2 regions of the Paenibacillus glufosinatiresistens genome follow, and region 2 is predicted to be linked to the other one. Evidence: riboswitches for the same ligand, from Rfam matches in the RefSeq annotation. Region 2 holds a riboswitch; the other holds the start of a gene.

Region 1 (15,291 bases), on a different contig from region 2:
CCGAGCAGGACCCACTGATCCGCATACGGCAGCAGCTCGTCCATCCGGTGCGTCACAACCACGACCGTCTTGCCCTGCTCCCGGCACAGCCGGACGAGCAGCACCACCAGCTCATCCCGGCTGACGGGATCGAGCGTAGCCGTCGGCTCGTCCAGAATGACAATCTCCGGGTCGGCGGCAAGCACCGAGGCGATCGCCGCCTTGCGCATCTGGCCGCCGCTCAGGCGGAACGGACTGCGCGCCAGGAGCTCCTCCGGCAGCCCCATATCGTTCATCGCCTGCCGGATGCGGACCCCCGCTTCCTCCCGGTCCATGCCGAAATTCAGCGGCCCGAACAGCAGATCCTTCTCCACCGTCTCGGCGAACATCTGGTGCTCCGGGAACTGGAAGACCAAGCCGACCCGCCGCCGGAGCGGCAGCAGCCGGGGCGGCTTGGCGCCTGCCTGAAGCGTAACGTCCAGCACGGTTACCGAGCCGCTGGACGGCCTCAGAATGCCGTTGAACAGCTGGAGCAGTGTCGATTTGCCCGAACCCGTCGTCCCGGCGATGCCGACGAGCGATCCGGCCGGAATCTTCAGATCAATATCGTGCAGCGCCGTCTGCTTCCAGAGCGTGCGGTCGGCATACGTGTAGCTGACCTCTTTCAGTTCGATGGCCATAGCTTCTCTGCCAGCTCCTCTCCGCCGGCTGCCGATCCGGCATCAATGCCCAGCCGCTTCAGTTCGGCGGCGAGCCGCCAGCCGTAAGGCGCGCGCAGATGGCAGGCTGCCAGCAGGCCCTCATCCGCGAACAGCTCCTCCGGCTTCCGGTCCGCCGCCACGCCGCCGCCGCCCAGCGCGATGACGCGCTCGGCGGCCCGGATCTCCTCGGCGTCATGCGTAATCATCAGCACCGTATAGCCTTCCCCGTGCAGCTTCCGCAGCACGGCCAGCAGGGCATTCCGCCCCGCTTCATCCAACATCGAAGAGGCCTCGTCCATAATGACGATGCCTGGCTCCATGGCAAGTATCGACGCAATCGCAACGCGCTGCTTCTGCCCCCCGGACAGCTCCCCCGGGTGCTTGCCGAGCAGCGGCGCAAGTTCAAATTCAGCCGTAACGCGCATAAGACGCGCTTCCATCTCCGGCCGGGACAGACACAGCCCCTCCAGACCGAAGAGAATGTCCTCTTCAACCGTCTCGCCGACGAACTGGTTGTCGGGATTCTGGAAAACCATGCCGATGCGGCGGCGAACCTCGGCGACGTGCTTGTCTTCAAGCGGAGTGCCGCAGATTTCAATCTGGCCGGAAGCTGCGGGCAGCAGCCCGTTCAGCAGCTTCACCAGCGTTGATTTGCCGCAGCCGTTCGGTCCGACGAGGGCCACCCACTGCCCGGCCGGTATCTCAAGGCTGATTCCGCTCAGAAGCGGCTGCTCCGGCGTGTAGCCGAAGGAGACCTCTCTCAAGGACACGGCCGCGGCTCCGGCCGAGCCCGCTGTACTTTTGGCGTTCATGTGGTCCATCTCTTAGGCCGCCTCCCCTCGATACCTAGTGCAGAAAATCCTCGAACAATGAAATCTCGGACAGCGATTCCGTCAAATAACGAACCGCGATGCCGACGACAACGCCGGTCACCAGTCCGAAGATCAGCAGCACCGGCAGATAATACATGATGCTGGATGCGTTCATGACAATCGAAGCGGCGACGAGCTGGCCGACGTTGTGCGCGACGCCGCCCGCAACGCTGACGCCGACGAGACTCAGCCGGTTCTTGCCCATCCGCATCAGCAGAAGCATCACCGCGAAGCTCAGCAGCGAGCCGAACAGGCTGAACAGCAGGCTGGAGAATGTGCCCAGCAGAAATGCCGTCAGAAGCGTCTTGAGAATAACCAGCGTGAGCGCATCGCGCGCCCGCAGGAAATAAATGCACGTCAGCACCATAATGTTGGCCAGCCCCAGCTTGGCCCCCGGCATCAGACCCACGCTGCTCAGCGGAATCTGCGCCTCTACAATGCCCAGCACGACGGCGACCGCCGCAAAGATCGCGATAATCACCGTCCGTTTGAGCGCCAGAGCCGAATCTCTACTGGACATAAGCGTCTACCCCGTCCTCTCCGCCCGCGCTGGCAATCTCGACGAGCACCCGGTGCGGCAGGCATACAATCGTCTGCTTCGGATGGCGGATAAAGCCGAACTCCAGGCAGACCTTGTCCGGGCAATCGGCGTCGTACATCTCCACGCCGTAATCATGCACCTTCAGAATATTGTAACCGCGTTCTGTGCGGATTTCGACGATCTGCTCTTCCTTGGTAAGCTGGACCGTCTTGAACAGCTTGCCGTCAACGGTTACCCGGGCCACCCGGTTCTCCCCGCCTTTATCGTTATGGTCCGACAGCCAGCGGGGAAGGATCAGCGCAAGCGCCACCACCACAACGAGGCCAATCAGCCACACATCAGCGCGTTTCATAAAATTCTCCCTTATTTTTTAATTATATAAAAACCAGACTAATTAATTATAACGGTCCCATCCCGTTCCATCAATGAAACCCGAAGCGTTTTCGGGAGATTGTGAGAAAGTTCACGAAATCGATCACGAATTCTCCAGGGATAAACAGGATGCTTCTACAGACTCTCCTATTTCTTTGAATTTTGTTAAAAAAAAGCGATTATCCGCTTATCGGATAATCGCCTGCATAGCCGCTCTCCGCCTCCGGAATTCCGCGGCTCCGGTTCTGCTCGAAGTAGCCCAGCAGCAGACCCGCAAATACCGGGTCCCACTGGGTTCCCCGGCCTTCACTCAGAATCTTCAGCGCCTTGCCGTGCTCCATTCCCTTCCGGTAGGGACGGTCGGAGGTCATCGCATCGTAGGCGTCGGCCACCGCAATGATCCGGCCAAACAGCGGAATGTCTCCGCCTGCAAGCCCGTCGGGGTACCCCTTGCCGTCATACCGTTCGTGATGCGAGCGGACGCCGCCGAGATAAGGGAGCATCTTCTCCTGCGGCTCAATCTGCCGGAGAATATTCTCGCCCAGCACCGGATGGCTCTTGATCTGATCGAACTCTTCTTCCGTCAGCCAGCCTTCCTTGAAGAGCACCGCATCCCGGACGCCGATCTTGCCAATATCGTGCAGCAGCGCCGATTTTCGCAGATTGTCGAGCTCTTCCCCTTTCAGTCCGGCGAGCTGCCCGATGATGACCGAATACTCGGCGACCCGGATGGAATGCCCCGCCGTGTACGGGTCGCGGGCGTCCAGCGCCACGGCAAGCGAAGTGAACAGACTGTCCAGCAGCTGCTGATTCTGCTCCTCCCGGATCTGAAGCCCGCGGACCATCACATTGAAGCCTGCGACCAGACGGGAGAATTCATCCGAATAATAGTCCTGGGTCTGTTCCAGCCGCCCTTCCTTGACCTTCTTCATGGATTCGTAGAGCTGCCCGATCGGCTGCTGCACGCTGCGGGTCAGCAGCCAGGCCGCGATCAGCGAGAACACCGTGCCCATGATCAGCACGACGGCCGCCCATCCCCAGTAGCTCAAGAGAGCGCCGCCGCCAAGGTCGCGGATGCGCACATGCGTCATCAGACTGAACAGAAACAGCGGAAACGTACCGATCAGCGTGCAGCTGATCAGAAACTTCGGGCGGATAGAGATCAGATTATGCTCTTCCAGCGAGAAATCCTCTCCATATAGACGGAGCGCTTCATTGCGCAGATGCCGCAGCAGCGGCACAATGGTGGCTCCGGTCTGAAAAAACTCGATCAGCGCATGCATGCAGGCAATCAGCACCGCTCCGGCCAGCGCGAGAAACGGATAATAATAAGGCATATCCAGAAGCTTCACATGAATCATCCAATGCGCCATGCCGACGGCCGGCAGGCTTAGTCCAAGCAGATGCGGCCCCATAATCCGCCGGACCGACAGGCCCGGCAGACGGTGCGTCCGATCATAGGCGGCCCGCAGATCCTCCAGTTCGCTTGCGCCTGCGAAGCTGCGGTAAACAGGCCGGATATGCCGGTAGAACGCGAACAGCTCGGCCCCTGCCATAATGCAGAAGGAGACGGCCAACACCAGCAGCAGCCTCATATATTCCCTTGTGGATACTTCCAGAGTAGACAGCATGAGCAGACTCCCCGTCGCGATCACGGCCATAACGGAGCCAAGCAAATAATTGTAGACCGATTGCCGCAAAAAGGCCCGATACACTTTCATAATGGTGTTCATCCTCCAGCGGTTTTTGTTGCTTGCGTATTCTCGCAATATCTGGTACAATAGTAAGATATTTAGTTTCCTCGTAATTCTTCTTCAAGAATAGGACGTATCTCTTCTTTATCGGAATCCCCGGTACAAAACCTTACGTTTTCTTGCTGAAAACCTTATTTTTATACGAGAATCATTTTACCATCGCATTCCGATTCATACTGGCGCGGTCATTGGAGCCGCAAGGGCAAGAGAGAGGTAGGGCTTTTGTCGTTTTGGAAAAGAATGCTTCTCGCTTAACGGCTGCTGAAAATAGACAAGGAAATTAAATACAGCGTATAGCATAGTCTATGTACGCATACACCAAGACGCCCGGCCGTCCGCATAGAAGCGGATAGCCGGGCGTCGTCCAATTTTCAGGGCTTCTGCGCTCTTCCGCGCAAATGGCGAAGCACAAAATCGCAGACCCGCCGCACGTATGCCTCCGGGTCTTGATCGTAGGATTTACCGTGGCCGGCTCCGGGCACGGACCAGCGTTCCTTCTCGCTTCGGCAGGCGGCATACAGTTCCTCCATCATCCCGACGGGAACGAACGTATCCGCTTCGCCGTGTATGAACAGAATCGGCGTCTTCGCCTTCGCTACCTGGCGCAGCGCCGAAGCTTCGCGCAGGCTGTACCCGGCTCGGATGCGGGTAACCAGCCCCGCGCCGTCCAGGACCGGGAAGAAGGACGGCAGCCGGTAGAGCCGGCGCATCTGATAAGCCAGCTCCGCAGCCGCCGACGTATAAGCGCAGTCGGCTACGACCGCTTTGACCTGCGGAGGGAGTTCCTCGCCGGCTGCCATCAGCACGGTAGCTGCGCCCATGGATACGCCGTGCAGCACCACTTCCGACTCCGGTCCCGTCTCCTCCAGCACTCTCCGGATCCAGCCGGCATAATCAAGACGCTCCTGCCAGCCGAACCCGATGTAATCGCCGCCGCTCTCCCCGTGCCCTCTGGCATCGGGCAGCAGCACATGGAAGCCAAGCACCTCATGGTAAATGCGGGCATAGGCGCCCATATCCTTGGCCTTGCCCGAATAGCCGTGGGCAATAATCGCTGTCCGCCCCTCTGCGCGGTCCGACGGCAGCCAGTAGCCGCGGAGCTTCAGCCCGTCCGGGGCCGTCAGCTCCCAGTTCGTGAAGTTCCGGCCGGCGATCCAGCGCTGGCCTTCCCCCCACGAGGCGCCCGCTACAGGGGGCGGACCGCCTTTTCCGCCGCTTTTGGCGATATAAACCGTCTTGGGCGCGCGCCGGACAGCCACGTTGTAGACCAGCAGCCCGGCGTACACCGTAAGCGCCGCACACACAGCCGCAATTCCCGCAATTCCAATCCAGACCAACGCCTATCACCCGCCTTCGGAGTTTACAGCAGCTGCATCCAGCCGATCAACGACATCCAGAGCGGCACACTAATCAATACCCCAAAGACAAGCCCCCGCAGCATCCGTGTCTGTGCGTGCATGGCGATTCCTCTTTTCCATTCCAAATTTTAAATTTAATTTTAACCTTATAAATTCAATATATACGCAGCGCCGGGCATTTATTGTGAAATAAATCACATAATACTCTCGATTTTGCTTCTTTTTCTGATTTCCTTTCCTGCACCTCTTGAATCATGCCGGGGTTGGGAATAAAATACGAATATATGTTCCTAGTAATAGTAATCGGGAGGTAGAAGGATGCCACATGAGGAGAACAGCGACCGGAGGCTTTTGCAGGCCTATATTCTGCTTCCGCTCGTCATCACGGCCCTGGAACGGGACGGACGGCTGCTGGCGCGCCTTCTTCGGACTCCGGCTCCCTATGTCGAGATGGCGGAAGCCGCAGCAGCCGCGGCCGCGCGCGATCTGCGAAAGGTCCGTCTGGCCATGCGGGCCGCCGGGATGAGAGTCTACGAGAATGAGCGTCTGGCGGACGGCATTCGGGTCCGCTATCAATGCCGGGGCTTCCACGGGGAAATGTCGGTAACCGACGCGAAGCTCGCCGATCAGGCCGTATCGCAGATGCGCCGTTATATGGGCCTGGAGGCGCCGGCCGTGCGCTAGACGCGCCTCCGCACCGGGGCGCGCGTCCCCGTCCTCCGGCCGCACAAAAAGCCCGGCCGTGGGAGTCGGCCGGGCTTCAAAAGAATAACCACAACACTGGGGGGTGTTTGGTAGTCCTATCATACCCCCGAAACCTGAAAAAATCCTGACGCCAAGCTGAAAATTTCCTTAAATTTTGCTGGCATTAGCGTTAAATTTATACATAATGGGGCGAAGCGACAAAGAACTGCTGAATATCCAGCTCGATCTTGATGGACTGGAACAGTTGCTCCAGACTTGGCACCCATACCAGCGAATCCTGGCGCAAATAGCTGAGAACCGACTCGTAACTGCGGCAGAAATCATCCAGATGCCGGCTGGTCGCCGATTCCAGCACATTTATCGCCTTTCGGCCCAGCTCGGTATAATCCAGGCACAGCACTTCTTGAAGGTCTGAATCGCCGCCCAACAGGCGGGTCCACGAGAACGCCCCCCCATGCACGATTTCGTTTGAGCCCTCCAAATACTCTACCCGGGAATGTTCAATTATAAAGGCGTGAATGCGGCTTTCTATATTCTTATAACCGTCGAGAATCCGTTCGGTATTCGACATGGCTTCTCCTTTCTGGCAAGGCCAGCAAAAAAGGGAAGCTTCCCCTAGACTTATACGGCGGAAGCTTCCCGAATGGGCAGATATCATCAGTTCAGTTAAATTTAGTATACGACGTTATACATCGTTTGTATAGAGACAAACCTACAATTTACAGCGAAATGGAGAATATAAAAAAACGCGGTTCTCCGTATTCAACGGTGAACCGCGTCTCTGTTCAGGTCTTTCAAGATGCTGGTGAAGGGAATTGAACCCCCGGCCTACGCATTACGAGTGCGTTGCTCTACCCCTGAGCTACACCAGCATGTTAACTTCAATTTCGCAACAGAAACTATTATACCGGAATCGAAGAAAAAAGCAACCTTTTTTTGAAGCCAGTCTCCCCAAAGGAACCCGGTGCCCGAATAAGCCTCCGGGTGAGGGCTTCGCCAAGAGCTGTACCGCGCTGGCATCTTCTCATTGCTCCCGGAGCTTCCGTTCCACCGACTCCAGCTTCTGCCGGCTGCTGGAATCCCGATCCCGGCGGTCGTCGATCTTGAGCGAGGTCGAGACGCGGAGCGCGCCGCTGCGGAACGGCGTTTCGTGCAGAAGACGGACGGCCTCCAGAATAGCCGGAAGGCTTCCTTCCAGAATGGTGCCCATGGAGGTCAGTTCGTAGGTGATGCCCTTCACTTCTTCCAGAGCCCGCTGCATGTCCGCTACGTACCCGCTGAGACTTGTACTCCCTGTGCCAATCGGAATGACTGTAATTTCGGCGATGGCCATCATGGATTCCCTCCCAACTGTGTGTGCTGCTATTGTACCCCTTCCTGTCCCTTGCTGCAAACCGCCGGTTCGTTCCCTATTCAGGCACGAAATTTTGCCTTTTTTGTGGCCGGACCTGTGGATGAAATGTGGATTTCCTTCCCTCGGATTGTGGATGAACTGTGGAGCAATTGTGGAAAATCCCCCTCCGCCCGCGCCCGGCGCGGGATTCAAAATTCGGTTTACATACACAACATATTGGGTTATCTTTATTAAACAACAACCAAATATAGTAGATTCATAGATTCAGGTGCCGTTTCTCCTCCAAGGAGAACTCGGCTTAAAAGGGAAGCCCGGTGCAATTCCGGCGCGGTCCCGCCACTGTAACCGGAAGCAGTCTGACCTACCCGGGAAGCTGCAAGCGGATTCGGCTCATGCCACTGCGAAATGCCCGTCATTTCACGGGAAGGCGCCTTATCGGTTCCGGAAGCCAGGAGACCTGCCTGCATCGATTCGACACCCTAATTACACAGCCTGCGAGGAACAGGAAGGTGTCCGTAACGATCTGCGGCCGGATCAGGCTGTACATACGGGCATTTTTCGCTGGAAGCGTAAAATGCTTTTTCTATTTATACAGGACGAAAGGGGACGCTAGGCTATGACACTGCTGGAACAACGCCAGGACACCCGCCAAGAGGCGCTGCTGGAGGAAGCGATCGGCATCGGCGACGATATTATCGACAGCCGGGATCTCGATCTGCTGAGGGAGAACGCGAATTTGAACGGGGAGAGCTTCTCCGGCAAAATGAGCAAGCTCGGAAGCGAGTATTCCAAATGGTATGCCCGCCACTTCACGCTTCCTCCGCGCCTGACCCATGCGGTTCAGGAGAACATCGTCTATGTCCATGACCTGGACCAGTATGTGATCGGCACGACCAACTGCATCTTCATCCCTTTTGAACGGCTGCTCCGCGAGGGCTTCAATACGGGCAACGGCAGCGTCCGCCCGCCGAATTCGATCATGACGGCGATGGCGCTGACGGCGATTATTTTCCAGTCCCAGCAGAACGCCCAGTACGGCGGCGTATCCGGCAGCAAGCTGGACCACGACCTCGCTCCCTATGTCGCCAAATCCTTCGCAAAATTCTTCCGCAAGGGCCTGGAGTACTTCGGAGAAGGGCAGGCCACTGAAGTGGACGGCGAAATCGCGATGAGCCGAACCGACCTGGCCGCGGCCTATCCGCAGGCGTTCCGCTACGCGATGAAAGAGACCGAGAGCGAGACGCTCCAAGGCGCGGAGAGCCTCATCCATAACCTGAACACCATGTCGTCCCGGGCCGGAGGCCAGATTCCGTTCACCAGCATCAACTACGGCACCTGCACCTCGCCGGAAGGGCAGCTTGTGATCGCTTCCCTGCTGACGGCGACGATGAACGGACTGGGAAGCGGGGAGACGCCGGTGTTCCCGATTCAGATTTTCAAATGCAAACAAGGCATCAACCAGCAGCCCGGCGATCCGAACTACGAGCTGTTCCTGAAGGCCGCAGAATGCTCCGCGCGCCGTCTCTATCCGAACTTCGCCAATCTCGACGCGCCGCTGAACCTGGCTTATTACGATCCTGCCGATCCCGATACTGAATTCGCGACGATGGGCTGCCGCACCCGGGTGCTCGGCGACCGCTTCGGCCGCAACCGCTGCTCCGGCAAGGGCAACCTCAGCTTCAATACGCTGAATCTGGTGCGGCTCGGCATCCGGCACGGCATGGTGACGGGCCAGCGGGAAGAGGCCGACGAGCAGGGCTTCTACGACGATCTGGACCACTATATGGAGATTGCGCTCGAAGGGCTCGTCCACCGCTACCGCATTCAGTGCGCCCAGAAGGCAAAGGCCTCCGACTTCATGATGCGCGAGGGCGTCTGGGAAGGCGGCGAAGTTCTTGGACCGGAGGACCCCGTGGGCGATCTGCTGAAGCACGGCAGCCTGTCAATCGGCTTCATCGGCATCGCGGAGTGCATGAAGGCGATGTACGGCCGGCATCACGCCGAGGACCCGGACATTCATGCCAAGGCGGTAGCCGTCGTCCGCCGTATGCGCGACTTTTGCGACCGCAAGAGCGAAGAACTGGACCTGAACATCACGCTGTTCGCCACACCGGCGGAAGGGCTGTCCGGCAAGTTCACGAAGATTGACCGCAGCGAGCTCGGAGCGATCCCCGGCGTGACCGACCGGGAATATTACACGAACTCCTTCCATGTTCCCGTCTATTACGAGCTGGGCGCCGCCCGGAAGATCAGCCTGGAAGCGCCGTTCCACGAGCTGTGCAATGCCGGCGCCATCTCCTATGTGGAGCTGAACGGGAACGCGCGGAGCAACCCGGGCGCTTTTGTGAAGATTATCCGCTACGCGCTGGAACAGAACGTCAGCTATTTCTCGATCAATCACCCCATCGACCGCTGCTCCGCCTGCGGCCATGAGGGCGTCATCGGGACGAACTGCCCCTCCTGCGGCGCGCATGAGGAAGAGGTCCATATCCGGCGGCTGCGCCGGGTGACCGGCTACCTCACCGGCGATTACCAGACCCGGTTCAACACCGCCAAGCAGGCCGAGGTCCGCGACCGGGTCAAGCATCTATGAACATCTGCGGCTTCTATCCCGAATCCATCAATGAGGGCGAGGGGCTGCGGGCCGTGCTGTTCGCCAGCGGCTGCCGGCACCGCTGCCCCGGCTGCTTCAACCCGAAGACATGGAGCTTCGGATACGGCGAGCCGTTCACTGCGAAACGCAGACGGGAGATCATCGGCGAGATCGCCGGCAATCCGCTGCTGGACGGCTTGACGCTCGCCGGCGGCGATCCGTTCTTCTCGGCCGGAGAGGCTGCGGCCTTTGTCCGCGAGCTGCGGGCGGAGCTGCCCGGCTTCAACGTCTGGGCCTACACGGGCTTCACCTGGGAGCAGCTGACGGAGCGCCCGGACACGCCCGAATATGAACTGCTCGCGCTGTGCCAGGTGCTGATCGACGGCCGGTTCGACGAGCGGCTGAAGGACACCTCGCTCCAATACCGGGGGAGCAGCAACCAGCGCATCCTTGATATTCCGGCCGGACTGGCTGCGGGAAGGCCGGTGCTGTGGAGGCCGGCGGCATTCGCCGCACTGTAGCAGTATGGCCCCGCAGCCGCCGCCGCGTCTAACCGTCCGCCTCGACCGGTTAGATTCTAAGAGTTGCCATCCATGCAAGCGGAACCCCCGGGGTACTTGCCCCGAGGCCCTCTCCGCGCTCCTATAGATCAATTTGTGAAATTGCAAAATTAAAATAGAAGGGAAGCGATCCATATGCCTCAACTCGTTATCAAGCCTGACAACCGGAGACTCGCCTTCGATGAAATCCGTCTCTCCGTCTATGCGGACCGTCTCCTGACCGGACTCGAGCAGCTGAACAAGGATCAGCTGCTGCGCGGCGTGTCCTCCAAGCTGCGCCGCGAGGAAGTGAGCGGCGAGGAGATCAGCGCCGCGTTCACCATGAGCGCCCTGGAGCTGGTCACCAAGGAGACGCCGGACTGGAAATTCGCCGCCGCCCGCTCCCTGCTGACCTCCCTCTACAAGAAGGCCGCTGTTCACCGCCGCTACAAAGCCTACCCGGACGCCCCTTACGGCGCGCTCTACCCGCTGATCGAGACACTGGTGAAGAAAGGCGTCTACCGCGAGGAGCTTCTAACCTGCTACACGAAGGCTCAGATCGAGGAGCTCGGGGCCTGCATCGACTCCACGCGCGACCTGCTGTTCGATTACATCGGCCTCTTGACGCTCTCCGACCGCTATCTGGCCCGAGACTTCGACGGCCGGGTGATGGAGCTGCCGCAGGAGCGCTACATGGTCATCGCCATGTACCTTATGCATACCGAGCCGGAGGAGAAGCGGCTGGAACTCGTCAAGGAAGCCTATTGGGCCATGAGCAATCTGTATATGACGGCAGCCACGCCGACCATGTCGAACGCCGGCAAGAAGGTGGCCGGACAATTGTCAAGCTGCTTCATCGACACGGTGGACGACTCGCTGGAGGGGATTTTTGACTCCAATACGGATGTGGCCCGTCTCAGCAAAATGGGCGGAGGCATCGGCGTCTACCTCGGCAAAGTCCGCGCCCGCGGCTCCGACATCCGCGGCCACAAGAATACCAGCTCCGGCGTCATCCCCTGGATCCGCCAGCTCAACAACACCGCCGTCAGCGTCGATCAGCTCGGCACCCGCAAGGGCGCCGTCGCCGTCTATCTCGACGTCTTCCATAAGGACATCCTGGCCTTCCTCGACCTGAAGCTGAACAACGGCGACGAGCGGATGCGCGCGCATGACGTGTTCCACGGCGTCTGCCTGCCCGACCTGTTCATGGAAGCCGTAGAGGCGCGCGGCGAATGGCACCTCTTCTGCCCGCACGAGGTCAAGAAGACAATGGGCTGGAAGGATGGGCAGGGCCGGGCGCTCGGGCTGGAGGACTTCTACGACGAAGCCTTCGGACAGGGCAGCTTCCGCGAGCGGTACGCCGAGGCGGTGGCCCACCCGTCGCTCTCGCGGATTACGGTACCCGCCATTGATATTATGAAGCGGATTATGAAATCGCAGCTGGAGACCGGAACGCCGTACATGTTCTACCGCGATACGGTCAACCGGGCGAACCCGAACCGCCATGCGGGCATGGTGTTCTCGTCCAATCTGTGCACCGAGATTATGCAGAACCAGTCGGCGACCGTCGTGGAGCAGGAAGAACTGGTCACAAAGGACGGGCAGACCCGGATTGTCATCTCGAAGATTCCCGGCGACTTCGTTGTCTGCAACCTGAACTCCATCCATCTTGCCCGCGCTGTCCCGGCCGGCGTGCTGGAGCGCCTCGTGCCGATTCAGGTGCGCATGCTCGACAACGTGATCGACATCAACAACATCGAAGTGCTTCAGGCCCAGTACACGAACAGCCAGTACCGCGCCGTCGGCCTCGGCACCTTCGGGCTGCACCACCTGCTGGCGCTTGAAGGCATCCGCTGGGAGTCCGACGAAGCCGTTGAATACAACGATCATCTGTATGAGCACATCAATTATTTGCTGGTTCGCGCCAGCCATGAGCTGGCCCTGGAGAAAGGCAAGTATCCGAAGTTCGCCGGCTCCGATTGGGAGACGGGCGCGTATTTCGAGTCCCGCGGCTATGTCAGCGGAGAGCGTCAGGGCAAGTTCGTGACGACGGAGCAGTGGCGCGAGCTGCGCGGTGCCGTCGCCCAAGGCGGCGTCCGCAACGCCTGGATGTTCGCCATCGCGCCGAACGGCTCGACCTCGATCATCGCCGGCTCCACGGCCAGCATCGACCCGCTGTACGAGCTGCTCTCCTACGAGGAGAAGACGACGTACAAGATCGCCAACCCGGCGCCCGATCTGTCCGAGAAGACGATCTGGTATTACAAGACGGCCTTCCTGCTGGACCAGAACTGGTCGATTCAAATGGCCGCCGCCCGCCAGCGCCATGTCGATCAGGGGCAGAGCTTCAACTTCTATGTCCGGCCGGACATCAAGGCGTCGGAATTTCTCGCGCTGCACCTGAACGCCTGGAAGAGCGGACTGAAATCGACCTATTACGTGCGGAGCCGGGCGCTGACCATCGAGGAGTGCGAGTCCTGCGCGAGCTGAGGCGGCTTACTTTTAATAATGGAATCGTGGGACTTCGGCAGGTTCGAAGCTAAGAATTGGATCGTACGACTTCAGCAGGTCCGAAGCTTGGGATTTCCGGCCGCTGTTGTTCTTGGATTTCCTGATTTGAACCGCTGCCCGCGGTAGAAATCCAAAAACAAAGGTGGACGCTGTCGCTCCTCCAATTCCCAATCTTCTCCCCTGCCTCCGTCACGATCCCCAGCGCAGCCAAGGCTCCCCCAGGATAATGGGGGAGGCGAATGGCAGGGGCTCCCCTTAAGATTTGGGGAGCCCATACACACCGCCTGCCGCCGGCAGCTGCTGGCGGCGGCCTACTTACTGATCAAATTACTTAAACGGCCTAGAACAAGCCACGGAAGGAAATTTGGAGCTGGAGAAGCGCAGCGGCCGCCTTTGTCTCCGGATTTCAACCGCTGTGGCGGTTTAATCAAGAAAGCTGGAGACAACAGCGGCCGGAAATCCCAATTTCCGCAGTGGCGCATACCTTGGCCGCTTAAGACGAACGGCTTATTTTCCATCAAGGAGGAACCCAACATGCAACTGCAAAAAATCTTCAACACCGAAGCCCCCAACCGCTCCACCCGCATCATTGAGGGCGAATGCTCGGGCATTCTGAACTGGAACGATATTCGCATGCCGCATATGTACAAGCTGTACAAGGTGCTGCTGCTCAACCACTGGATTGCGGACGAGATTCCGATGAGCAAGGACGCCCAGCAGTTCCCGCTTCTTGATCCCGAGGAGCAGCGCGTCTTCAAAATCAACATTTCGCTGCTCGCGGTGCTCGACTCGATGCAGACGATGTTCGTCGGCGATGTGAAGCGTTATTTTACCGACTCGTCCCTGGAAGCCATCTCTGCGATCATCGGCCAGCAGGAGGTCGTGCACAACCAGTCCTACTCCTACGTGCTGTCCTCCATTGTGTCCGAGCAGGAGCAGAAGGAAATCTTCGAATACTGGAAGCATGACCCGGTGCTGCTGGAGCGCAACACGTTCATCTCCGGCATCTATCAGAGCTTCCGCGACAACCCGAATCCGCAGACGTTCTTCGAAGCGCTGGTAGCCGACCTGATCCTGGAGGGAGTCTTCTTCTACAGCACCTTCGCATTCTTCTACAATCTGGCCCGGGACCAAAAGATGATGGCGACCAGCCAGATGATCTCCTACATCCAGCGCGACGAGAACCAGCACTGCTATTTCTTCGCAGAGGCGTTCAAGCAGCTTCTGAAGGACTTCCCCGAACTGAACACGCCGGAGAACACGGACTTCGTGTACCGCACGATGGACCGGGCCGTGGAACTGGAGACGAACTGGGCGTACTACACGCTTCAGAACGTGCGCGGCATCGACCTCGGCGAGCTGAGCGATTACATCAAGTTCATCGCCAACAAGCGGCTTACGCTGATGGGGCTGGAGAAGGCCTATCAAGGCGTTGACGTCAACTGCATGCCGTGGATCAAGCCGTTCTCCGACGAGGCGCTGAATGCGACGAAGACGGACTTTTTTGAAGCCAAATCCCGCAACTACGGCAAGACGAGCGACGACAACGGATTCGACGACCTGTAAGAGGAGGCCCGAATCGGGCTGTAAAAAGCGCCCCGGGGGACCGATCCCCCGGTTCGATAAAGAAACAAGAAACGGATGCCCTCCCCGGCTTCTAAGTGGGAGCATCCGTTTTTGTGCAGCGGCTGGAAGGCTGCTATTGTCTCTCTTCCGGGATGTTGAAGAAGGTATCGAGCTTCATGTCCTTCTGCCCCAGAGTCGCGGCGGTGCCGTTCGTCTCCACGAATCCGTACCCCGCTTCCATAATCGGCAGCATCAGATGATAGAAGGCAACGCGCCCCTTGATCTGCGGCTGAACGCCGTCCTGGTCCTCAATGGTATAGGGGAGGAAGAACAGCGCCGGCCGATCCGCCTTCGTACCGCCCATCCGGGCTGTCCAGACCAACTCACGGTAATGATCTCCAATCCGGTAATAGCGTACCGTGCCTCCGGAGGCAATAAAGCAGGCA
Region 2 (15,291 bases):
CGAACTCCAAGAAGGAACTGTACGTCAACATCGCCTATGCGCTGTTCGTCGGTCTTGGCACCATCTTCGGTACGCTGTTCATCTTCATCTGGGGCTGGTACAGCTAAGTTCATTCCTGCACGCAAAAGGGGTCGTCCCAAAAGACGGCCCCTTTCTTTTGTCTAGGAGTTCAACTTGTGTTCTAAAGGCGGCCGCTGCCGCTTGTCCGCAATCGTTCGTCTCTCGGCAGGCGTCGGCGAAATGTTCAAAACCCAAAGAAACATGCGTTAGACCAAACAAGAAAGCTCCAGTCCAAGGATATCCATGGGCTGGAGCTTTTGCTTACTTTTTAAAGAAGGACTTCCTGCAAAGTATTAAAATTCGGACGTTTGAGACGTCCTCTTTTGAATTGCCGGGCAGTCCGCCCGCTTACAGCTTGAAGCGTTCCAACTGCTGCTGCAGCTCCTCCGCTAAGGTTGCCAGATACTTGGCGGAGACCGTCATTTCCTCCATGGCGGAAGTCTGCTCCTCGCTGGAGGCGCTGACGTCTTCGACGCTGGCTGCGCCCTTGGAGGAGACATCGGCCAAGACTTCCATCACATCCACCAGATCGCCGCTCTCGCCGCTGATCTGTCCTACCGAGCGGGCGATGGCTTCCGTCTGCTGGATGGCATCTCCGATCGCCGCGACAATCTCCTGAAAAGCGCCCGAAATCTCGCGGCTGCCTTCAACCCCTTCCAGCGCCAGCTCGGCGCCGACCGCCATCGCTTCTACGGCTTGCCCGGTCTGGGTCTGAATCTTGCCGATGATATCGGCGATATGCAGCGAACTCTGGGCCGTCTCGTCGGCAAGCTTGCGGATCTCTCCGGCCACCACGGCGAAGCCGCGCCCGGCCTCTCCGGCCCGTGCCGCCTCGATGGAGGCATTCAGCGAGAGCAGATTCGTCTGTCCGGCAATGTCGTTGATCGTCGTACTGATGACCCCGATCTCGTCCGACAGCCGGGCCAGCGTGCTGATGACCTCCCGGGTCGAAGACACGTTGGCATTGATCTCGCTCATCTGCGAGCTGACCTGTCCCACCTTGCCGCTGCCCTGGTCGGCCGATTGCGCCGCCAGATTCATCAGCTCGTACATCTTCACGCTGCCCTGCTCGACAGATTGCAGGTCTTCGGCCATCGTCCGCACTGAAGCATTCGTCTCGGCAATGCCGCTCTTCTGCGTGACGAAGCCCTCGGCCATCTCGGATGCCGCTTCCGCGATCAGCCGGGAGGCCAGCGAGGTCTGCTCGGCGCTGGCTGTCATCTGCTCCGAGGAGGACGACAGCGTCATCGCCGTTTCGGTAACTCTCCGCATCATGCTGCGCAGGCTCTCCAGCATTGCATTGAAAGAGCTGCTGATCTGTCCGATCTCATCCCGGGAGCGATACGGAACCGAAGCCGTAAGATCGCCGGATTGGGCTTCCTGAATGGATTTCTTCAGAATCGACAGCGGCTTCGTAATCAGACGCGAGGTATACCACACCGCCAGCACACTCAGCAGCGTAAAAACAACAATGAGGGCAATGCTGATGCTGCGCACCTGGTCCGCCTTCTCGTTCGCATCTTTATAATTGGCAACGGCAATCTGTTCAAGCTTCAGAGAGATCCCGTCGAGGAAGCTGTGCATCTGTTCCTTAAGCGTGGTGAACTCGCTGATGTACGTTTTGTAGGCGTCCTCGTTCCGGTCGCTCTTGACCAGACTGATAATTTCATCCCGCTTGGCCTGATAGCGGCCGACAATCGTCTGGAACTGCTTCATGCTTCCCTCGACATCCAGCGAGTCCGACCGGATTCCGGCGAGCCTGCCTACTACGGTCTCATTATCCTTGCTTCGGCTCTCAATGTCGCTCAGCAGCTCATTCTCCTTGGAAGAGTCGGAATTGAGCATGAGCGACAGTAAATCCGACTCCATCACTTGAGTATTAAGCTGAATGCGGTCGACCCATCGTCCCGGAAGCAAATTCTGATTGTACATACTTGTAGCACGGCTGGCCAACTGCTGGCCGGAGGTAGTCCCGTATACACCGACGCTGATCAGCGCATACAAGATGATCATCACCATGATGGCAAGCTTGTAGGTAATCTTCAGGTTCTTCAAACTGCTACTCACTCTCCTGCTGCGTAAATTACAAATCCCCTCTCATTATCGGTCGTTTCATGAAATATTTTAGTTTTTTCAATCACTAATTTCATTCCAATTAATTGAATCAACTGACAAAATCCCGGGAAGGTTCCTTTGAAATAAACAAAAGACCGGCGAATTCGCATCCGCTGCGAATCCGCCGGTCTCTGTCAGGTTGGAGCCGTCCGCTTCGGCGCGCCGGTTCCAGTTGCCGCTCTAGCGGGTCTTGCCAACGTCCTTGCCTCCGTCCAGGGTATACCGCCACTCCACGCTATCTCCCGGCTTCAGTGTGTACGCCCCGGCGCTCTTATCCGGGAATTCTCCGTTGACGCTGAACAGCCAGCCGCTCTCGGGACCCTCGTCCAGCTCATACAGATTGTCGATGCCTTCGACGTACCCGAGCGCCCCGCTTCCCCGGAACTCCATCTGAATCTTCTTCTTGCGAGTCAGCTTCTTCAGAACTTCAAGAACGCTGTCGCCCTCCTTGATCTCCACTTCGGTCGGCGGCAGAATCACGCCCCGGCCGCTACCGCCCGTGACCGACAGCGTAACGCTGCGGGCTGCCGGCGACGCGGCAGCCGGTCTCGGGCTGGCCGCCGCACGCGGACTATCCGCCCCGCCGGCCGGCGCAGCCGTCTTCTCCGCCGCCTTCGGTCCGGCGACGGGCTTCTGCGCGGGCTTCGCCGACGCCCGCGGCTTGGCGGCGTCCGGCTTCGCCGAGACGCCGGAAGCAGCCGGCGCGGCCGCTGGCGCGCCGGACGGGCGGGCCGCCGGTGCAGCGCCTGCGGCCGCCTTCCCGGCGCCGCTGCCTGCCGGCGCCTTTCCGGCCGCGCCAACCGCGGCTGACGCGGCGGGCGCCGCCGCAGGCGAGGCGGCGGACGATGGCGACGCGGCGGACGTCCCTGCCGGCGAAGCCGGCAGGGCAGAGGCCGCAGCCGATTGTCCAGCTGCGGACGGCTCGTCCGCCGGCGACGAGCAGCCGGCCAGCAGTGCAAGCGCAAGCGGCAGGGCCGCAAGCGCCCGGCGGGGACGCAGGCGCGCCGCGCCCCGGCGATGTCCAGGGTATGTCTTCTCAAGCCGCATAGCGTCCTCCTCCTCCTCCTGTTCAGTCTGAACCGGGTTCATGCCCCGCTTCCGTTATCCGGTTAATCGGCATCCTGCTGAAGACGGTCGGCCACGACAGCCGCCATTTCCCGCGTCACCGGCGCATCCGGCAAGAACTTGCCGTACGCGCCCGAGAGATAGCCCTTCTCGGCGGCGGCCCGAACGGCATCGCGCGCGTAAGCGGCGATCTGCTTCTGGTCGCTGAAGCTTGGCGCAGACGCCGAAGCCTTGAGACCGTAAGAGCGGGCGAGCATAACCGCCATATCCTGGCGGCTGATCGGAGCGTTCGGCTGGAAGCTCGTGGCCGTAACGCCGCCCACGAAGCCCAGCTCCTTGGCTTTGGCGACATAGCTGTAATACCAGGCTCCCGGCTTCACATCCGTGAAGCCCGGTTGGGCCGCGCCTTCAGCGGACACGCCCGACAGCCGCACCAGCAGCGCGGCGAACTGGGCCCGCGTCAGGGAAGCCTTCGGCGCGAAGCGTACCTTCCCGCCGTCCGAAATGCCGTCCATCAGCTTGCTTGCGTACACCTTGTTCACCGAAGCTGCGGCCCAGTCGGCTATCTGCGCGCTGTCCGCATAGAGCGGCAGCACGGCCAGAGTTCCCGTATATCGAACTACATCCGGCGCCTGGCCCTTCCGGTAACCGTTCACTTCAAGCGCATATTGTCCGCCCGACGGGATAGCGGCAAAAGCGGCATTGCCGTCTGCGTCCGTTACCGCCGCAGCACTTCCGACCTTGACCGTAACGCCGGCGGCCGGAGCGGTCTTCGCCTTCCCGCTCTCCCAATCCATCGCCGCCTTGGTCACATGCACCCGGAACGGCTTGCCGTGCTCCGGCAGCGCCGGCTCGGCATATACCGCATCGACCACCTGCGTATCTCCGCCGCCGTAATAGACCACCGCGCGGTCGCCTGTCTTCAGTTCGAACTTATCCATTCCGACCGACGGGAAGATCCATTCTCCGGCCCGCTGAACCGCGTAGCTCCAGCCGTCATAGCCGCCGTACAGTCCGTTCTGGACCCCCTTCACACCCGAGACGTAGTCCCCAAACGAAGCGTGGGAGATCTCCAGCCCAATTCCGGGCGCTTGATTCAGCACCTTCAGGGCATCCAGGACGTTCGCGGCTGCAAGCTCCGATTCCAGAACCGGCTTCTCCGGTCCTTCAATGACGATTTGGACGCGCGGCTTCCCGGCTGTGTCCGCCGCCGAAGCGGCCGGGGATACCGGGAACCGATACAACGCTCCCTTGCCTTCCTTCAGCATCGTATAGGCATCCAGGGCAAGCAGAGCCTGCTCGGTCGCCAATTCATCCGACTTGGCCTTCAGCGTATGGCCGAAGCCGCCGTCTCCATTCCGGTAGCTCAGCAGCCGGTCCACGAGGCTGACGCCCGATTTGGTGAACCGGGCTTCGGTCGGATCAATGCCCGCCGAGGTCAGGGCGATGATGGCCTGCGCCACACTCTCGCTGCTGTCGCCGTAGCCGCCGCCGGCCTGCTGCTGGACGGACAGCCAATCGGCTGCCTTGTCCACCGCCGCAGCGGCCGCCGTCTGATCGCGGTGGGCAGACAGCGCAGTCAGCGCCATGGCCGTAAGGTCCGGATCGCTCTTATCTCCCATCAGAGCGAATCCGCCGTCCGGAAGCTGCTTGGACACAATCTCGGCAATCAGCTTGTCCGCATTCCACGGCGCCGATGCCGGTACGGCATACCCGCCCGCATCAAGCGCAAGCAGCCCGTAGATCGGGCCGTTGAGTCCCTGGGAAGTCATTTTCGCATGATTATAAATGCCTTGGACCAGGTTATAGCCGCCGATATTGGTGGCATCCAGTCCGGCTGCCGCTGCAGCCAGCACCCGCCGCGAATATTCGGTCACCTTGGAATACGTTCCCTTGGAGGCCTTGATCTCCTGAACGAGATCCGTTTTATAACGTTCCGGCAGGGCTTGTCCGCTCCGGATCAGGCCGATGGCCTGCCAGTCGGAGGAGATTCCTCCCTTCAGTAAATAGGCTGCCGCGCTTTTGGCCGCCTGCGCAGCCTCGCTGCCGCTCGCGGCGGACGCCGTCCCGGCAGTCCCCCAGCCTCCCAGCAGCAGGACCGTCAGCATCAGAACCGCCATACAGGCGCTCCACGATTGGATCATGCGTTGTTTCATCTGTTCTTCCTCCCCTTGGCCGATTGCTTCGGCCGGTTATTAGTCCGGATGCTGGCGCGTTCGCGCTTGCCTCTTCCGCAGACGGCTCCTCTCCCCGCGAAACAAATAACGCCGCCCCTTAAGGGGCGGCGTTGACGGGTCCGTCTGCTTCATTTCCATCGTCGGAATCTGGCGCGCATGCTGTCCGCATGACTGCCCGGGCTCCGCACTTCTTCGCCGCGCTCACACCCCGAAGAGCGGCGAATATACATCAAAAGGCAGGTCTCCTGGCTCATGCCTCAGACGCCGGCCCTCCGCCTTCCCGTTCGCTGGGCGAACAGTGGCCTACTTGCTTGGAGGGGGGCTAAGCATTTACAGTGGCGGGACCGCGCCGGTCTTTCACCGGCTTCCCTATTAAGCGACTGGCCGTCTTGGCGGACAGATCGCACCTTTGAATGAATCCCGTATTCAATTTGAACATTCCTTATCATATCGGTAAAAGGTCCCGCTGTCCACACCCGGCATTTCCCTGCCGGATAGAAATCTTCTTCCCGCTTACTCCCCCGCGGGGGAAGCGGACGGCGCCGAAGCCGTTCCGGCCGGGCTCAGGGAACCCGCCGGAGAAGCCGCCGGCGCTGCGGCCGGCCCGGTGCTGGCGGACAGCTCCGCCGATGCGGGCAGCTCTTCCAGCTCTCCGGTCATGCTGCGGTAGACCATCGTTCCCACGGTGCCGGGATCTTGGGGCGAGGCTGTAGCTTCCGCCGGTTCAGAAGCAAGGTCCATACTGAATTTATCCCCGGGCTTCAGGTCTATCGCCGCATTGAACGTCAGCAGCACTTGATAGGAGGACGACAAGCCGGATACAAAAGGAACCGCCTGCACAGCGGCCGGGCCGGACGCCGGGGCGGCTGTTCCTTCGGCTGCGCCCGCAGATGCGTCCGCTCCCGGCAGCGCCGGGGAAGCGGCCGGCATCGGCGAGACTGCCGCAGCGGGCGACGGCGATCCGCCGGCGTTCTCCGCCGTATCCGTGCCGGCGGCAGGCGCCGGGCTGGCGCCGTCAGGCGGCGGTGCGGCGCTCTCCGCGCCAGCCTCCTGCCCTTCGTTCAGCACCGTCTCCGGCCCGGCGGAAGAATCGGCACGGGCGGACGCGCCTGCGTTCCCGCAGGAGTGCACCGCCGAGATCAGCGGGAAGGGCCCCTTCCACTCGCCCTTGCCGCCTGGCTGCACTGATATTTCCCCGCCCGCCGTGAACGAGCCGCAGTCAGCGGCGGTGCGGAAGGTCAGGAGCACCTGACGCGCCGTTCCTCCGTCTTCCCCCGGATCGGCGGGAAGGATATACGCCGCAGCCGGGGTTCCCGCTTCTCCGGCGGGCGCTGTCTTCGGGTCGTCCTTGCCCAGAAGGCCGGCCAGCGCCGCGATCCCTCCGGCCAGCACCAGGATCGCCGGAACCAGAATCAGCAGCGGCCGACGCCAGCGGCGGACCCACTGCTCCACAGGCGTCGCCAGACGGCTGCGGGCCTCCGCATAGGCTTTGAGCAGAGCGGGCCCGGCGGCGGCTTCATGGTTTTTGCGGAACTCGCGCGACTTGAAGGCTTCCCGGTCATGGGTCACCAAGTCTTTCACAATCGCCTGCCGGTAGCCCGGCTCCAGCCGGCCCGGCTCCTTCAGGAAGAGCGGCCGGTCCTGCGACCATTCCAGGAACCGGTACATCGTCTCCCGGCTGCCGCCGGACTTGCGCCGCACCTCGGCGAGCAGCGCCGCATATTCCAGCTGGCCTCCTTCACGGTCGGCCCGGCTGTGGTAATACGCCAGCGGCAGCAGCGCAAAGGGCTCCGCTCCGGGCGACTCCTGCAGCCACCGGCGGCCAAGGAGCTGGACCTCATCCAGCTCCTTGGGCGTCAGTTCGTCGAAGATATGCTCGTCCGGCTCCTCTTCCCCGAACCACCGGTAAGCCGCCCGCAGTACCTTGGCCTTGGAGCGGTCGTGGTGGCTCAGCGCCGGCTTCCACTCCGTCATGTCCGCCGGATAGCGGACGAACGGAATGTCGAGCAGCTGATCCGGCGTCAGCGTCTCCAGCGTCAGGCAATGCAGCAGATAGCGGTCGGACGCCGTGAGCAGCTCCTGCTGAAACGCCAGCGCTTCCGCCGGATAGCCCCCCCGCCGCCGCGCCTTCTCCGCCTTCTCGGCCTCGTCATGCATATCGGCGACGGCGCGGACCGGGTCCTCCTCCGTCTGCAGCTTCTCGATCAGAAAGTCCAGGACAGCGCCCCGGAAGGCTTGAAGCCGGGCCGCCTCCGGCATGAACCGTCCCCAATGGACGGCGAACGCCATCACCTCGCCCGCGCCGGAGGCCTCCGTCAGGCGGCGCTCCATATAGGGCTGGAACAGCAGGCGGGTGAAGTCCGGCATCGCCAGCACCCGCCGGAAGAAGGCGGCGGCCAGCTCGCCGTCGCTCTCGACCAGCCGGTAGCCTTCCTCCAGCAGATCGGTGCGCCCCGCAATCTCCGCATTCAGCAGACCATGGATGAAGTAATCGACCGCCCGGCCCCGGTTGCTGTGCCCCTCCAGGCCGAAATGGCGCCGGTAAGCGCCCATAACGGCGGGCAGCGGCATGCTCTTGCTCCGCACCGCGGCATACTCCCGGTCCAGAAGCCCCAGCAGCAGATCATGCAGTGGCGCTCTGGCTTCCACAGACGCGGCGTCCGGCAGCCAGTCCAGCAGGCTGTTCAGCACAGCTCCGCGGTCCTGTTCGTAGAGCGCCTCCTCTCCCCCCGCAAGCCGGTAATAGACGGCCAGTTCATTATAGGCGGATACTGACAGACGACGCTCGGCCTTCTCGCCGCGCAGCAGCCGGTCCGCCCAGTCCGCGAACGCTTCGGCCTCTTCCCGGTTCCGCTGAAGCAGCTCCCAGATGAGCTCGGCATACGGCTGCGGGCCATCTCCGAAGTCCGCGTTCCAGGTCCGGCCGCCTGCCAGATCGAACCCGTAATCCTTCTCGATATTCCGGTCTCCCGGACGCAGGCTGCCGCTCTCGACAAAGGTCAGATGAATGTATTTGCGGCTCTGCGGTTCACTGGCATAGGTCAGCACGCCCAGCCGGCGGCGGAACTCCTGCGGGAGCGCCGACATCAGCAGCTCGGTCACATCCGCCGCCCGGTTCGGCAGTTCTCCGACCGGAACGTCCAGGGTCACATACATCTTCTTCTTGCCGGAGACGGCGTTCATCGCCGCCTGCAGCAGCGCCTGGAAGGTAGCCCGGTCAATGCCGAGCTTGGCCAGCTCCGCTGCGGAGAGAGCCGCCCTTCCGCGGGAAGACGGCACTGCCGGCAGCTCAGGCAGCGTTCCGCCCGGTTCGCCTTCGTAACGGTCGGCGAAGTCCGCATGCAGCCACGCGCCGTACTCCGTTACAATATCCTCGGACCGGAGGGCCGGAACGATATAGTTATGCGTGAAGAATGCGCTGCGCAGCCCCGTGAAATCCGCGGCCTTGTAGAGGCTGCGGCCGATCACCGTCTCTCCGCTGTCCGTATGGAACAGATGGACCGCCGCCGGATACTTCGATTCCTCCTTCTCTCCCGCTGCGGAGAGCTCCGCCGGGGCGTCGTAGAGACAGAAGGGATGCAGCACTTTTTTGACAAAATTGCCGTCCAGCTTGTCCGACTTGGCCACCGTATCGAAGCCTTCGGTCGTGCGGAACACGCCGCGCCGCTCGCGGGTGTACATCTGCTGCAGAATGCCCGAATCGATCACGCGCGGTCGCTCCCCTCAATGAAATTCAGCTTATAGAGCAGCCAGAGGAACGGCTCATCGACCCGGATCGGGCTGACGACGCCCTCTATGCGCTGGCCGACCGGGTTGCTGCCGAGGGCCGACACCGCGAAATAGGCCGTATTGGCAAAATACACGTCCATCGTATCCTTGAACGGCCGGTCCACCTTGCCGATGAACCGCCGGATTTCGCCGTCGATGTTGTCCACCTCGCCGAGATTCAGCGTCCCCCGGTGCACGTAATTATTGAAGACATTGCTGTTCGCCTTGATATAGTCGCCGTCCTCGTCTTTCAGGGAATGGAGCATGTCGCTCTTCGCCAGCACGATGGCGGTCGGAATCTCCGTCCGGCTCTTCTCCTGGTAGGCGATGAAGTCGCCGAACATGGTCAGGACCACGTCGCGCGGTTCATCGTACTGGGAGACGAACGCACCCGGATGATCGCCGAGATTGATCCGGATCTTCTCGCGGATGGAACGGATCTGCAGCGGATCAACCATGAACAGAATGCCCGCCGAGTTCTTGATATGCTGGCCGTGCAGGCCCAGATAATCCTGATCCACCATGCCCTCGCCGGCCACATCGAAGAAGACCAGCGTCAGCGGAGGCTTGCTCTCGTCCTTGAATACGAACTGGAAGATGAACGGCTCCTGCATCTTCTCCTTCTGCGTCGAAGCCAGCAGATCGCCCCGCTCGAACAGCGGATCTTCGTAGAGCGACCGGAACTTGCGGCTGATCTCGGCGTTCAGCGGCATGCAGGCTGCGTCGAAATGCCCGGCCGTCGTATGCTGGAGCGTATGGATCAAGGAGGTCATATAGACGGATTTGCCGACCTGCGACGCGCCGATAATCGAAATAATGTTGCTCGGCACCTTGCCGGCGGTCACCGGAAGCTCGTTGTGGCAGTGCGGGCACAGCCGCCGCCGGGTCAGCACCCCGTAGCGGTCGGTCAGTCCCGTCAGCACATGGTCGCTGTAGTGGCGGTATTCCTCGGGAATATCGGCGGGGTCCAGAATCGCTTCCAGATCATCCACCCCGTCCAGGCCAAAACGCTCCCGGTAGCGGTTGAGCACCGCATCCTCCGAAGGCGCGTAGTTCTCGTCGTCCTCCCGGCTGTGCGCCGCGCGGAAGACCACTTCATCCGGTTCAAATTTGGCAAAACAGTACGGACAGACAATATCGTAGAACAGCGGCCGCGGCTGCGGCTGGTTCTTCTTCAAGAATCGGCTGAAAAATGACATGAATTCTCCTCCTCCAAAACAGTCGGCGGGACCGCTTGTCCCCGCGGCCGGACCGCGCCGGGAGTTCTCAACGCTGTGCGCCAGACTCCCGGCCGCCGTCCCGCCGGGCCCGGCCGCAGCGCGGGACCTGCATCCCTCGGGATACAGCGCGCTGCGGTTCCGGGCGTCCGGTCATTCGGTATCCGGATCTCTGGGCATCCGGTCTTTCGGTATCCGGTCTTTCGGCCTGTGTCTTCTACTCCGGCACCAGCTCGTAATAACGGGCCTGGCGCGGTCCGTCGGTAAAGAACAGCCGGATATAATCATCCGGCCCGATTTCGATCGGCGGCAGCGCGTTCACGCCGGGGGCGAAATCGCGGACGAACGGATAGCGGATGCCGTCTTCCTTGTCCTGCGGGTATCCGCCCCGCTTCTTGACGTAGCACAGCACATCCTTATCGACGGGCGTCTCGGCCGTGACTGTAATCTGCGCCGTTCCCGACTTGCGCAGCAGCCCGCGTCTGCGATGAACCGAGTAGCCGATGCGGGCTTTGCCCGCGCCGACCGTTACCTGGTCCCCGCCGTCCGGGCGGCGGACCAGCCGCGTTCCTTCCTCATCGGAGAGCCGGACGTAGACCGCGTAGCGGACCGGTCCGATCTCCTCCATCCGGTCGCGGTACCCGCCGGCGGCCTTGTATTCTTCGCGGGTGTAGAGCTTGTAGCCGCCCGGCGGCTCATCCGGCCCGGCACCCTCCGGCATTTTGGCGATGCAGACCGCCTGGGCGCCTTTCGGCCAGTGCCAGCGGAGCGTGCAGACCCGGTCTTCGACGCTGGCCTTCAGATCGGAGACCGCCGGCCGTCCTTCTCCCGGTTCAATAAATTCCATGCTGTCGTTCCTCCCTGCTGTACGGGGTCAAAACCCTTTGCTGCTCCGGCCGCCCGGCCGGCGGTAGCCGGAAGACGGACCCTGCGGAACCGGGTCCCGTCTTCCGCGCCGGACCATCCGTCCCTCGCCGATGGGGATGACCGCCGTGAACAGCGCCATCACTCCTGCGAGCAGCAGCACGGCGATCAGCCGGATTACGCCGTTCAGGAAGCCGTTGCTTCCGAGGCCGAATTCCAGCGTCAGTCCGGCCAGCAGGCCGGACACCGCTCCGCCGGTGCCGAAGCTCCGCGCCAGATAGCGGTTGTCGAAGATGATGCCCAGACCGATGCCGAGCGCCGTTCCTGCCAGCAGCAGCGCAAGAACTCGCACCGCCGCATAATACGGGCTGTCCGCCGTGTCGTCCGTGCGCTCCGTCAGCAGCGTGCGGTCGCCGAGCCGGTCATAGATTTCCCGGAATACGGCTCCCAGCCGTTCCGCGTCCTCCACATCGTAGTACGCGCCGCCGGTAGACGCAGCCATATCCCGGAGCAGGCTCGTACCGGAGGCTTCCGTCAGCGCAAGGCCGATCGTATTGACCGCAACCTCCCGCTCCCGGTATGCGGCCAGATCGCTCTCCAGATCCAGCGAGCTGACTCCGTCCGAGAGCAGGATGACCATCGCGCCCCGCTCCTTGCCGGAAGCGCCGGTAATGACGTTCATTGCCTCCGCAAGAGCGCCGCGCAGATTGGTTCCTCCGTCGGTCGTGGACAGGCCGCCTATCGCCGCCAGCACCCGTTCCCGGTTGTTTCCCTTCAGCCGGATCAGCGGCTGGGCTACAGCCGCCTCGTCGCTGAACGAGACGACGGCGACCCGGTTGTCGCCGTCCATCGAGGCGATCAGCTCCCGCGCCGCTTCGTAGCGGCGGTTGGACGGGTCGCTCTGGGACATGCTGCCGGAGTCGTCGATCACCAGCACAATATCCTTCACCGGCTTCGAGCCTCCGAAATTCAGCTCATAGATGAATTCCGTCAGGGAACCGACTCCCAGCAGCAGCGCGACGGCCAGCGGCAGCAGCTTCCACGACAGTCCCAGGTAACGCTGCCGCCAGGACGCGCCGTTCAGTCTCGGCGATATCATTTCCGCCAGCAGACAACCGGCTCCGACGCCCAGCGCGACCAGGGCAAAATAGAGGCCGACGACGAGTATCGGCGGCCATTCCTCCAGCTTCGCGCCAAGCAGCAGCTCGCCTGCGGCAAAAGCCGCCGCGCCTCCGGCAAGGCTGAACAACAGCAGGAGTGCATTGATTTTACGCTGCATGCTTCAACATCCTTTCCCCCATCGAGCGGACCGAGAGTCCGCTCTTGTTGTGCGCGGGCCGGCCGGACTGTGCCGCTGCCCGCATTCTTCGCCGCCCGCCTTACCCGCGCAGCGGCGGCAGGTCCCCGCTCTCATCCGCATGCAATTCGTATCCGTTCTGAAGGTACGTCTCATAATAGATCCGGCCGTTGCGGTAATAGAGCAGATCCTCCAGATGGAAGCCGCCCATCAGGTTCAGCTTGGAGACCCCGCTGCGCCGTTCCTCATGGACGAAGCCGACCCGGTAATTGCGGGTCGTCTCTCCCTGGGCCAGCGCATAGCGCAGGAACTCGGAGCCCGAATCCCCGAAGAAATACTTCTCCTCGTGCCGGTGCTCCTGGGTGTACTGGAGCAGGCGGACATTGATCGCCGCTCCCTCCTCCAGATTCCGGTACAGCCGACGGAACAATTCTTCCTTCGGCAGTACCTCCCGGTTCTCGTACGCCGCCGCGACATTGGCCCGCCGCAGCAATTCTTCCTCGAACGGCAGTCCAAAAGCCGGCGATGCCAGCACCTCCCGTTCACACAGCGCGACCAGCTCCCGGAGGAAAGCCTCGCCGCCCCGGTCCAGCAGAGCCGCGGGATCGCCCAGCATCCGTTCCGTGAACCACACGCCGGGTCCGCGTCTGGATTCGGCCTCCGCCAAGACCTGCTCCGTCACGCCCGCGTAGTACTCCATAATGTTGCGGCCCGTATCAGAGTCGTTCCGGCCGATGGCTTCCATCGCGGCAGCTCTCAGTTCCTCTTCCAGCTCTTCCATCAGCCGCGCCCGGCGGCCGTTCTCCGCATTCAGCCGGTCCAGCGCATCCTCCAGCCTGCGGCAGAGCGCAAGCTCGGTCTCCAGGCGAAGAATGCCATATCTGCGGCCATACGCTTCCTCGAACAGATAGCGGACGGCGTTGCGGACCGTCCGCTTATCCAGCAGAGGCACGCGCGGAATCGGCAGGCGGCCGACCTCCGCTGCATACAGCCCGGCCAGCTCCTCCCGCGCGGTCGCTATCGCCGAGCGCAGCCCGGCCATATGCTGGCGGAGGCTGTGCCGCACGCTTCCGGCCTCGTCGCGGTCGGCGGTCCAGCGGGCCAGCTGCATGAAGTTCGGCGGCGCGGGCATCGCCGCCAGCGAACGCAGCAGCTCGCGCTCCGGATCGGCTTCCTCCAGTTTCCGGCCTGCCGGATTCTCAAAGTTCGCGCGAAAATAGCTCTCTGCGCCCTCGCCGAACAGCAGCTCCTCCGCCTCCCGGAGCGACAGCCGCCGAAGCTCTGCAAAGGACGGCTGCGTATGCGCCATCAGGCCGTTCATTTCGGCCAGCTCTTCCGGCTCCGGCAGCAACCTGCGGGCCCGCTCCCGGAGGCTCGCCTCGTCCATTCCCATCAGCCCGAGCCGTTCGCGCGGGCTGAGGCCGCTGCTCTGCCGAAGCTGACCGGCCAGCAGGCGGAGCAGATGATACAGCACAGCCAGCGCGATCTGCCGGTTCGGCCGGGTCACCTCGGCGAAGCCCGCCGAGGCGTAGGTCTCCCGGCCCGACACCCCGCGGATGCCGCTCTTGAAGGCGGCGTTGTTATAGCCGCCCTGACCGCCGTATCCGCCCGGGCCGCTTCCGGCCGAAGCGTCCCCGCCCCCCGGACGCACGGCATTCTTCAGCAAGCTGATATGCGAGATCATCTCGTAGTTGTCTTCCATGCCGCGGGGCGAGACAATGCCCCGCTCATTCTTGTCGGACAGGCAGTAGACCAGATCGAACAGCGGCGCCGGGCCGTGGCTGACCGCAATCGACAGCCCATCCTCCGTCACCAGCAGCGGTGCGGTCAGAGCATAGTCTGACGCCTGCATGCCGTCCAGCTCCCGCAGAAAGGCGAGTCCGGCGGAGCTGGCATAGCCGAAATGCTCCGCCTGCTCCCGCTCGGAGATCAGAACGAACAGATCGGTGCGCACCGACTTGAACGACTGGGCCAGCACGGTGCGCGCCAGCAGCGCAATCTGGGGCAGCAGAATGTTCGCGGGATCATCGACCATCGTCACGATCGACAGATGAATCACGTCAAACGACGAATAGAGACGTCCGTAATCCGCAATTTCATTGCTGATCCGCCGCAGCGCGGTGTTCATCCCGGCGAGATAAGCGGATTGCTCCTGAAACGCCCGCCAGACGTCCCGGCGGACCGTTCGGGGGTCTCTGCCCCGGACAGCGGGGAGCGTCATCTTCCGGACGGCCAGGTCCGGCAGCCCCGGCTTCGGGGCTGCTCCCGGGGACGGCTCTCCCGCATCGGAGGCCTCCTCCGGCGCGGCATGCAGCGCCAGCACGCCGCCGGCATTATCCCATTTGCGGCGGCAGCTCTGCACGACCGGCGAGATCGCCGGCTCGCACCGGGCTCCGAGGAACAGGAAGAGCGCCGGGTAATGAATGCTGGTGCGGCCGTCGCCGCTGCCCTGCTGCGCCTCCTCCCGGAGCGCATAGCCGTCCGCGAACTGCTCAAGCATCGCGCGGCCCATCTTATTTCAGCCTTTTGCGGATCGCGCTTAGCTTGCCGGTCATCGTCTGGTAGAACGCGTACATCTCGTCTCCGTCGGCATGCTCCGCACGTTCATACTCCAGCGAGTCGCGCGCTTCCAGGAAGGTGACGTACAGATTCTCCAATCGGTAGAGCAGCGGCGCCACGTCCTCGGAAGCCGTCATTTCGGCTGCGCGCTTCGCGGCTTTGCGCTGCA

The links. A riboswitch is a leader RNA that binds a small molecule or an ion and turns the genes downstream of it on or off. The one in region 2 is predicted to bind cobalamin.
Region 1: it holds a riboswitch for cobalamin, as region 2 does, so the genes downstream of both, RBI05_RS07125 (anaerobic ribonucleoside triphosphate reductase) here and RBI05_RS15160 (S-layer homology domain-containing protein) in region 2, are expected to answer to the same signal.

The regions. Positions count from the first base shown of each region.
Region 1 is NZ_JAVFHT010000004.1:120,872-136,162, reverse strand. Features, by position in the region: gene RBI05_RS07175 (ATP-binding cassette domain-containing protein) at 1-659, opposite strand, end outside; gene RBI05_RS07170 (energy-coupling factor ABC transporter ATP-binding protein) at 644-1,501, opposite strand; gene RBI05_RS07165 (Gx transporter family protein) at 1,527-2,072, opposite strand; gene RBI05_RS07160 (NusG domain II-containing protein) at 2,062-2,445, opposite strand; gene RBI05_RS07155 (HD domain-containing phosphohydrolase) at 2,645-4,186, opposite strand; gene RBI05_RS07150 (alpha/beta hydrolase) at 4,591-5,556, opposite strand; gene RBI05_RS07145 (hypothetical protein) at 5,896-6,261, shown strand; gene RBI05_RS07140 (hypothetical protein) at 6,458-6,853, opposite strand; tRNA gene RBI05_RS07135 (tRNA-Thr) at 7,083-7,154, opposite strand; gene RBI05_RS07130 (MTH1187 family thiamine-binding protein) at 7,307-7,615, opposite strand; cobalamin riboswitch at 7,886-8,115, shown strand; gene RBI05_RS07125 (anaerobic ribonucleoside triphosphate reductase) at 8,253-10,229, shown strand; gene nrdG (anaerobic ribonucleoside-triphosphate reductase activating protein) at 10,226-10,750, shown strand; gene RBI05_RS07115 (ribonucleoside-diphosphate reductase subunit alpha) at 10,925-13,258, shown strand; gene RBI05_RS07110 (ribonucleotide-diphosphate reductase subunit beta) at 13,814-14,845, shown strand; gene RBI05_RS07105 (copper amine oxidase N-terminal domain-containing protein) at 14,979-15,291, opposite strand, start outside.
Region 2 is NZ_JAVFHT010000016.1:10,411-25,701, forward strand. Features, by position in the region: gene qoxD (cytochrome aa3 quinol oxidase subunit IV) at 1-107, shown strand, start outside; gene RBI05_RS15150 (methyl-accepting chemotaxis protein) at 409-2,115, opposite strand; gene RBI05_RS15155 (DUF4430 domain-containing protein) at 2,356-3,222, opposite strand; gene RBI05_RS15160 (S-layer homology domain-containing protein) at 3,285-5,396, opposite strand; cobalamin riboswitch at 5,636-5,843, opposite strand; gene RBI05_RS15165 (GAP1-N2 domain-containing protein) at 5,931-9,125, opposite strand; gene RBI05_RS15170 (hypothetical protein) at 9,122-10,384, opposite strand; gene RBI05_RS15175 (beta-mannanase) at 10,620-11,249, opposite strand; gene RBI05_RS15180 (vWA domain-containing protein) at 11,277-12,545, opposite strand; gene RBI05_RS15185 (transcription initiation factor TFIID) at 12,646-15,075, opposite strand; gene RBI05_RS15190 (tubulin-like doman-containing protein) at 15,077-15,291, opposite strand, start outside.